2 regions of the Lentibacillus songyuanensis genome follow, and region 1 is predicted to be linked to the other one. Evidence: riboswitches for the same ligand, from Rfam matches in the RefSeq annotation. Region 1 holds a riboswitch; the other holds the start of a gene.

Region 1 (4,200 bases):
TGACGAAAACTGGCCATCAAATCATAAACAAGTGTCATATCCTTAAAGCCTGAATAAATGGCTTCAAAAACAGAAAGCGGGCTCGGTATCATCGATTCAGGCCAAATGTGAAGGAGAACAATTCCTTGCCAAATAACAAGCAGTAACACAAAAAAGATGAGGCGTTTAATGGCTACCCGCATAGTCAAGCTCCTCCTTCATTACCTGGTCAATTTCTGTTTTTAAAATCGCCATGATCTTTTCTTCCCATTTTGCCATATCCTCCTGTTGTCTAGGACGATCAAGTCCTATGGCGAAGTCCTGGATAATCCGTCCCGGCCGAGCTCCCATAACCAGCACCCGGTCAGACAACTTAATCGCCTCGCGGATACTGTGTGTGACAAATATCACCGTTTTTTTCGTTTCCAGCCAGATTTTTTCAACCTCATCCTGTAAGACACTTCTTGTTTGCTCATCCAACGCGGCAAATGGTTCATCCATTAATAACACCTGCGAATTCATAGCCAGCACCCTGGCAATCGCCACCCGCTGCTGCATCCCGCCAGATAACTCATGAGGGTAGTGATTAGGAAAGTTACTGAGCTGTACCATCCGCAAATATTGATTTGCTGTATGCACCTGCTCTGTTTTGCTCATTTTCTTCCGCAGTGGAAACATGACATTTTCTTTGACACTCATCCATGGGAATAATGCTGCTTCCTGAAAAACCACCCCCCGATTCGGATGAGCTCCATCAATTATTTCGCCATCTAAGAAAATCGCTCCGGATGTTGGGTTTTGCAGCCCGGCAATCATAGATAACAATGTTGACTTTCCACATCCCGATGGACCCAATATCGAAACAAACTCTCCTTTCTTTATGGTTAGCTGAATATTATCCAGCACCTGTAACGGGTGTTCTTGCTTATTCGGAAACTGCTTAGATACAGCATCGATCGTCAACTCCATCGTATTTCACCTCGATTAAAGTAAATAATTCTCATAAATTTAGTATGAATTAAAATGATTGTAGCATGCTTTGGGTATTTTTCCAATAGATTTTTGCCTATATTTTGTGAAAGCAAATAAAATGCTGTGCATTTTCATTTGAAATTGGTATGATTAATTATATAGTAAACCACTAGGAATTCATGTTTTTGATAAAAATTCATGAGCAAATAAGGAGCGTGAGTTAGAATGACCATTGCGCAAAACATAACGGAACTCATCGGGGAAACACCTGTGGTCAAATTAAATAGGCTGGTTCCCAAGGGGGCTGCTGCTGTTTATGTAAAGCTTGAATTGTTTAATCCGAGTAAAAGTGTCAAGGACCGTGCCGCTTACAATATGATTAAAATGGCTGAAGAAAAAGGGATACTGAAGCCTGGGGCAACCATTATCGAGCCGACCAGTGGCAATACCGGAATCGGGCTGGCCATGAATGCCGCCGCAAAGGGGTATAACGCTATCATGGTAATGCCCGATAACAGCACGGCAGAGCGTAAAAATATCTTAAAGGCTTATGGGGCAAAGGTTGTTCTCACCCCTAGCGAGGAGAAGATGCCTGGTTGTATTAAAAAAGCTTTGGAATTGCAAAAAAAAATTCCCGGCAGTTTTATCCCGCAGCAATTTGAGAACGAAGCGAACCCGGATATCCACCGAACAACAACTGCACTCGAGATTTATGAACAAATGAATGGAGAGCTTGATGCTTTTGTCTGTACGGCTGGAACCGGAGGAACGATTACGGGAACCGGTGAAGTGTTAAAAGACAAAATCCCAGGCTTAGCGATTACAGTAGCTGAACCTAAAGGATCACCCGTGCTTTCTGGTGGAAAACCTGGACCGCACAAGCTGGTTGGCACAAGTCCTGGATTTGTACCGCAAATCTTAAATACCTCCATTTATGACGAAATTATGCAAATCGAGGATGAAGATGCGATTCAAATGTTCCGGCAGCTGCCACAGCAGGAGGGCATCTTTATCGGCCTTTCCGGGGCAGCAGCTGTTTATGCCGCCATTGAAGTAGCTAAACGAACCGGCCCTGGCAAAAAAGTGCTATCCATGGCTCCAGACAGCGGCGAGCGGTACCTGAGTATGGATCTTATTTAAAAAAGAGTGTGGAAGTTTGATTGAGCGTTCTTCCGGTTTGGCTGGAGTAGCGCACGGGTTCCGCACGTTGAGAGATACGGGGAACAGGTCATGTCCCGGCAACGCGGAACATTGTACCTGTTCCCCGTATCTCAAAATTCATGCTTGACATTTTCCTGCTTTGCCCGTATAGTAGGCTCTAATAATTAAATAAATTGAATTTTTTCTTATCCAGAGAGGTGGAGGGACTGGCCCTTGGAAGCCTCAGCAACAGACATGTGTACTGTGCTAATTCCAGAAGCGTTATGCTGAAGATAAGAAGAGCTGAAGCTGTTGGTATCAGGCTCTCTTCTTATTTATAAGTGGAGAGCTTTTTATTTTACCAAATATATAACCAAGTATTAAGGGAGGAAAACATCATGTCAAAGCGCAGTTTGGAACAACGTTTGGAAGAAGGTACGGTTATTGCCGGAGAAGGGTATCTATTTGAATTGGAACGCAGGGGGTATTTACAAGCGGGTTCATTCGTACCGGAAGTTGCACTGGATAATCCGGAAGCACTTAAACAGGCATACCGGGACTATATGAATGCGGGCTCTGACGTTGTATTGGCATTTACATACAATGCGCACCGAGAGAAAATGCGCATCATTGGCAAGGAGAATCTGTTAGAACCGTTAAACCGTAACGCCATTCAACTAGCGAAAGAAGTTGCCAAAGAGCACCCGGTTGAAGAAGCTCTTGTAGCCGGGAACATCTCCAATACAAATATATTTGACCCGCAGGATCCAGCATCAAAGGAACAGGTCCGAAGCATGTTTGCCGAAATGGTGTCATGGTGCAAACAAGAAGATGTCGATTTCATTAATGGAGAAACTTTTTACTATTACGAAGAAGCGTTAATTGCCTTAGAGGAGATTACCAAACAAGGATTGCCAGCCGTCATCACTTTTGGACTGATGGGTGAAAATATTTTACGGGATGGCTACACGGTTGAAGAAGCCTGCAAACTTCTTTCTGAAAAAGGAGCACTCGTTGTTGGCATGAACTGCTTCCGTGGACCGGATACCATGCAGCCGTACCTTGCCAGTATCCGCAATCATGTCGAAGGATATGTTGGAGGGTTGCCAATTCCATATCGGACCAGTGAAGACCATCCAACGTTCTTTAACTTACCCGATGGCGGATGCAGCTGTCACTTGCCATTGGAAACAACATTCCCAACTGCGCTTGACCCGCTCTATCACAACCGGTATGAGCTTGCAGCATGGGCAAAGGAAGCAAAAGACATTGGTTTAAATTATATCGGTTTATGCTGCGGGGCGTCTCCCGCTATGTTACGTGCAGTGGCGGAAGCGGTTGGTTTAGAAACTGTTAATTCCAAATATTCCCCTAACATGGAAAAGCACTTTTTATTTGGAGAAGATAAGACGTTGAAAAAGCATAACTTGGACTATCGATTGAAGGCTTAAGTTTATGTAAACAAGGCGATTCATATCATGTATTATACGCAATACATGATATGAAATCGCCAATCCATCCAGAATAATACAAAAGAAAGAAAGATTTTATTGAATTTAACGAAATTGTCGGTGGTCGTGCGGTTGCCAAACCTTCCGTATAGTAACAGTGAATTCAGCAGACAAGAACTAATTGATATCGCATTAAAGGTTGTCAATGAAGCTTTGGCCAAACAAACCAGAAGACTTGGTTGTAACCACACATTTATGCCGGGGAAATTTTCAATCTAATTGGGCATTTGAAGGCAGTTACGCCCAAATCGCACCAACCCATTTGCTAAGGAAAACGTAGATGGCTTTTTCCTGGAGTACGATGACGATCGTTCAGGCTATTTTAAACCGCTGGAATATATCCCAAAAAATGATCCGCGGGTGGTACTGAGAATTTTAACTTCTAAAAGTGGGGAGCTTGAGGTTAAAGAGGCACTCAAGGCATGGATTCAAGAAGCTTCTCAGTATGTTCCGCTCGAACAACTATGCTTAAGTACTCAATGCGGTTTTTCATCAACACACCATGGGAATAAACTAACCGAAGATGAACAGTGGAACAAGTTAGCATTCGTTGTTGAATTAGCAAAGGAAATTTGGGTGTAAAGTTTAAAGGGTCAAT
Region 2 (4,200 bases), on a different contig from region 1:
CACTTGGAATTCACGAGGAAGGACGATCACGGAAGCTGACATTGTCAATTTTGCTTCATTAAGCGGGGATTGGTTCCCTTTACATACCAATATCGAATACGCGAAAGATACACCTTTCAAGCAACGGATAGCCCATGGTATGCTCGTGCTATCCATTGCGACTGGCCTGCTTGAATTGGAACCAGGCATTGTTGTCGCCTTTTACGGGATGGACAAAATCCGGTTCACGAATCCGACATTCATCCAGGATACAGTTTCGCTCAATATGAAGGTCACAGATAAGATCGATAAGGGTGAAACTGGCGGAGTCATTGCGGCAGAATTAGTAGTGAAAAAACAGACAGGAGAAAACATCATTGTTGGCGGGATGAGCATGTTAGTGAAGAAACGCAAGGGATAGGCTCGCAAAAAACCCCAGCTAATTTCTAGTTGGGGCTCATGAATTCAATTACCATACCTCGTCAGCTATCTCCAGTACATGGCGAATTTTCTTCCATTGGTCTTCCTCGCTGATATCATTGCCTTCCTCAGTAGAGGCAAATCCGCATTGCGGGCTTAGGCACAACTGATTAAGTGGCAAATAATCACTTGCATCTTTAATCCGCTTTTTAATTTGTTGCTTGTCCTCTATTTCGCCAACTTTCGTCGTAATCAATCCAAGCACCACATATAAGTCATCCCGGTTCACATAATTAAGCGGCTCAAATCCACCAGACCGTTCATCATCAAACTCCAGGAATAGGCCATCAACATTCAGCTCACTAAAAATTGTTTCGGAAGCCGCATCATACGACCCTTCTGCAAAGTAATGGGAACGATAATTGCCTCGGCAAATATGCATGGTAATTAGCAAATCATCCGGACGTTCGGCTATCGCTTCATTAATTGCCCGTGCTGCAATTTTTTGCATCTCTTCCGGTGTATATCCTCGTTCACGAATAGCTGCCCGACCTTTTTCCGATAAATACGATGACCATGATGTATCATCAAGCTGTAGATATCTGCATCCAAGATCATAAAATGCTTGAATGGCTTTTTTATATGCATTGGTTAAATCCGGAAGTAACGTCTCGATCGTTCCATATACCTTTGGATCAATGCTACCCCGGAGAAGTAACATATTCGGGCTCGGAATAGTCATTTTAGCTACATGATCTGGACCGACATGATTGTTTAAAAAGCGAAAATGGTCAAGCATTGGATGAGCATCGTCAAAATCGACTTTCCCTGTGATGCGAATAGAACGATTCCTTGCTTCAATTCCGACAAAATGCAAACCACTATCCGGATCGTACCCTTCCACACCGGTCAGCCCTTCCAAAAAGTCAAAATGCCACCAAGACCGGCGAAATTCACCATCGGTAATTGACTTTAAGCCAACTTGCTTTTGTTTTTCGATCAGCTTCACGATTTCCTCGTCCTCAACAGTCCGCAGTTCTTCCACTGTTATTTCGCCATTTGCATACTGGCTCCTGGCTTGTTTTAACCGTGCTGGGCGAAGAAAACTTCCAACATGGTCTCCTTGAAATGGTGCACGTTTTTTCGTTTCTGTTGTAGACATTGCTGTTAACCCCCTTAAAAATGTAAATAAAAAATTCCTCCGATAAGAAGGAATAATGATACGAATTCACTTCTTATCTTTCAGGTTCTTTCACCTGTTAGAATTAGCACCTTTTCCCCAAATGGGTAGGTTGCTGAGGTGTCCCCGGGCTAGTCCCTCGACCTCTCTTGATAAGGAATCATTTATTGAATTGTACCTATCATATCAGTTTGGCGGCAAATTGCAACTATTTTATCATTTTATACTTGCGGGAAGTTAATTTTTATTTCTTGTTTCCCCAAGCAGTACAAGCTCATCACCGTCATCCAATGTAAATCGTTGACGCCACGTGATGAATTCAAGGCTATCATCTTTCTTTTTCACAAAAAGTGGCGTTCCATAGCGTTTGATATCTTCTTTATTCACTTTATGTTTTTCATCAATTTCCACGGTTTTTATCGAATAGCTCGTGTTCACTTGACGGTTCAGTTCACGGAAAATTGCATCCTCACCAAACAATAAATGCGCCTTTAATGAGGTAGCAACCTCTTTTCCTTTTTCATCACTGTCAGGCGATTCAACTGGTAAGACAAATGTATTATTGTAGCCGAATTCCGGGACATAGGACTGGTAAATTAATGCATTATACGCCGCATCACCGGTCATGGCAAGAATCGTCTCATAAGGAACAAAATCAATTTCGAACTGTGTATGCTCGGCCAGGATCTCCCCTTGGAACGTTTCGATTCCCTTATCCATCGCTGGCTGCAAGCGGTCCTCAGAACTATCAGTTATTAACACTGGAATCTTAAATTGCTGCAAGCTTTTGGCCAACGCAACTGAAAAACTGCTGGCACCAACGATCAATACACCAGGTGGTTCAGAACTAGCCAGCTTAAGTTTTTTCGCCAGCGGTCCGATCGTAAATCCATGGGCACATACGGTAATAAAAACCAGCGCAAAAGTTAACGCCGTGAGCAATGTGGCATCTTGATAGCCATCATCGATTAAAACGGAGGCAAAATAACCGGAAACCGTAAGCGCAACTACACCACGTGGCGCAATCCAGCTAATCAGTGTCTTCTCTGCGATGGAAAGTTCCGTTTTAATCGTCGAAATCCAGATCGAAAGCGGCCTGACAATGAATAGCATAACAATGACGAACCCAATGATTGGCAGTGTGAAAACTTGTCCAATAACCTCTCGTGTCAGCGAGGCAGTCAGTAGAATAAAGATAGTTGATGTCAGAATCACGGAGATATTTTCAACAAAATGACCAACATTTTCGATTGATGATACATATTTTTTCGAACGCCCAATACTTAGCCCCATAACCGTTACTGCCAACATTCCCGTTTCATGCATGACAACTTCGCCGATCATAAAGCATAGCAAGACAAATGATAAAATAATTGGTGACTTCAAGTATTCTGGGAACAATCCTCTGCTGACCATAACGCTAACCAAGATTCCGATAATGAAACCAAGAATCACAGCGAACACTGCACCCAAAAAGAAATTCCATAAATATTGGAAGGACAAATGCTCATTGACCAGAATTTTAATCACTTGATACGCAAACAGCGCGAGCAACGGACCAAATGGATCGACAATAATTCCTTCCCATTTTAACACGGTTGCTGTCCGCGATTTTAATTTGGCCTGCCGGAGTAATGGAATGATAACCGTTGGACCGGTTACAATGAACAATCCGCCAATAATGAAAGCAACTTCCAAGCTTAGGCCGGCGATATAATAAGCAGCGAGTGACCCGCCAATCCATGCCAGGAAAGCACCAAAAGTTACAATTCGAAATACGGACTTGGAGATACCTCTGAGTTCTCGTACGTCAAGACTTGAGCTTCCTTCAAATAGAACAACGGCAACGGCAAGGGAAATCAGCGGACTGTATAAATCACCCAGCGCCGCTTGTGGATTAATCAGTCCAAAAACAGGGCCAATCAATAGCCCCGCAATCGACATAATCACAATCGAAGGCCACTGAATACGCCATGCAAGCCATTGCGAAAAGATCCCCAGGCCAAGTATGACAACGATACTAATTAATGCAGCTTGTTCCATAAATTAACAACACTTTCTATTTTAGATTCAAAACATAATCATTTCCCCATATTCTAGCAAAAAATGGGATGTTGCACTAGCACAAGCGCAATATTTTAGCAAATTGTCGCTATTTGTCGCATTAACCCCTAAAAGTAAGGGTTATTTAAACACCCCGTTCTTTGTTGCAAAAACAAAAAAACTTCTCTCAACAATAAAAAGAAGGTTTGTTTATCAACAAATGTTTCATGACACCTCTCATCTTCGGATCGCTTCCTAGCCTTTTTCTGAATTTGGCACCATGTGTATCTTTTGGCGGTGCCGAGGTTTCACTGAGGCAGTAACTCATCCTCACTTAATAAGAATAAGACTATTCACTACATTTCCGTTCAGCCAAAAATGCTATCAGCTCACCCTCTGTTGGATAGGAAATTTGAGTGCCGTTTTTGGTCACACTTAACGCGGCAAAGCCTTGCGCACGTTGGATTGCTTGTGCGATATCACCTGTTTGCACAAGCGATTGCGCGAAACAACCAATAAATGCATCTCCAGCCCCTGTTGTATCTACAGCTTGAACCGTATATGCATTAAACCGCTGT

The links. Region 1 has a riboswitch for S-adenosylmethionine ahead of WMZ97_RS11020 (homocysteine S-methyltransferase family protein). Riboswitches for the same ligand answer to the same signal wherever they lie in the genome.
Region 2: another riboswitch for S-adenosylmethionine. It lies ahead of WMZ97_RS20080 (5-methyltetrahydropteroyltriglutamate--homocysteine S-methyltransferase); the one in region 1 lies ahead of WMZ97_RS11020 (homocysteine S-methyltransferase family protein).

Annotation. Positions count from the first base shown of each region.
Region 1 is NZ_JBCLVH010000009.1:97,397-101,596, forward strand. It holds gene WMZ97_RS11005 (ABC transporter permease) at 1-182, opposite strand, end outside; gene WMZ97_RS11010 (ABC transporter ATP-binding protein) at 166-948, opposite strand; gene cysK (cysteine synthase A) at 1,177-2,091, shown strand; SAM riboswitch class I at 2,295-2,391, shown strand; gene WMZ97_RS11020 (homocysteine S-methyltransferase family protein) at 2,490-3,542, shown strand; partial or broken gene WMZ97_RS11025 (5-methyltetrahydropteroyltriglutamate--homocysteine S-methyltransferase) at 3,678-4,184, shown strand.
Region 2 is NZ_JBCLVH010000032.1:4,684-8,883, forward strand. It holds gene WMZ97_RS20075 (MaoC/PaaZ C-terminal domain-containing protein) at 1-400, shown strand, start outside; gene WMZ97_RS20080 (5-methyltetrahydropteroyltriglutamate--homocysteine S-methyltransferase) at 449-1,561, opposite strand; SAM riboswitch class I at 1,632-1,738, opposite strand; gene WMZ97_RS20085 (cation:proton antiporter) at 1,817-3,622, opposite strand; gene rbsK (ribokinase) at 3,972-4,200, opposite strand, start outside.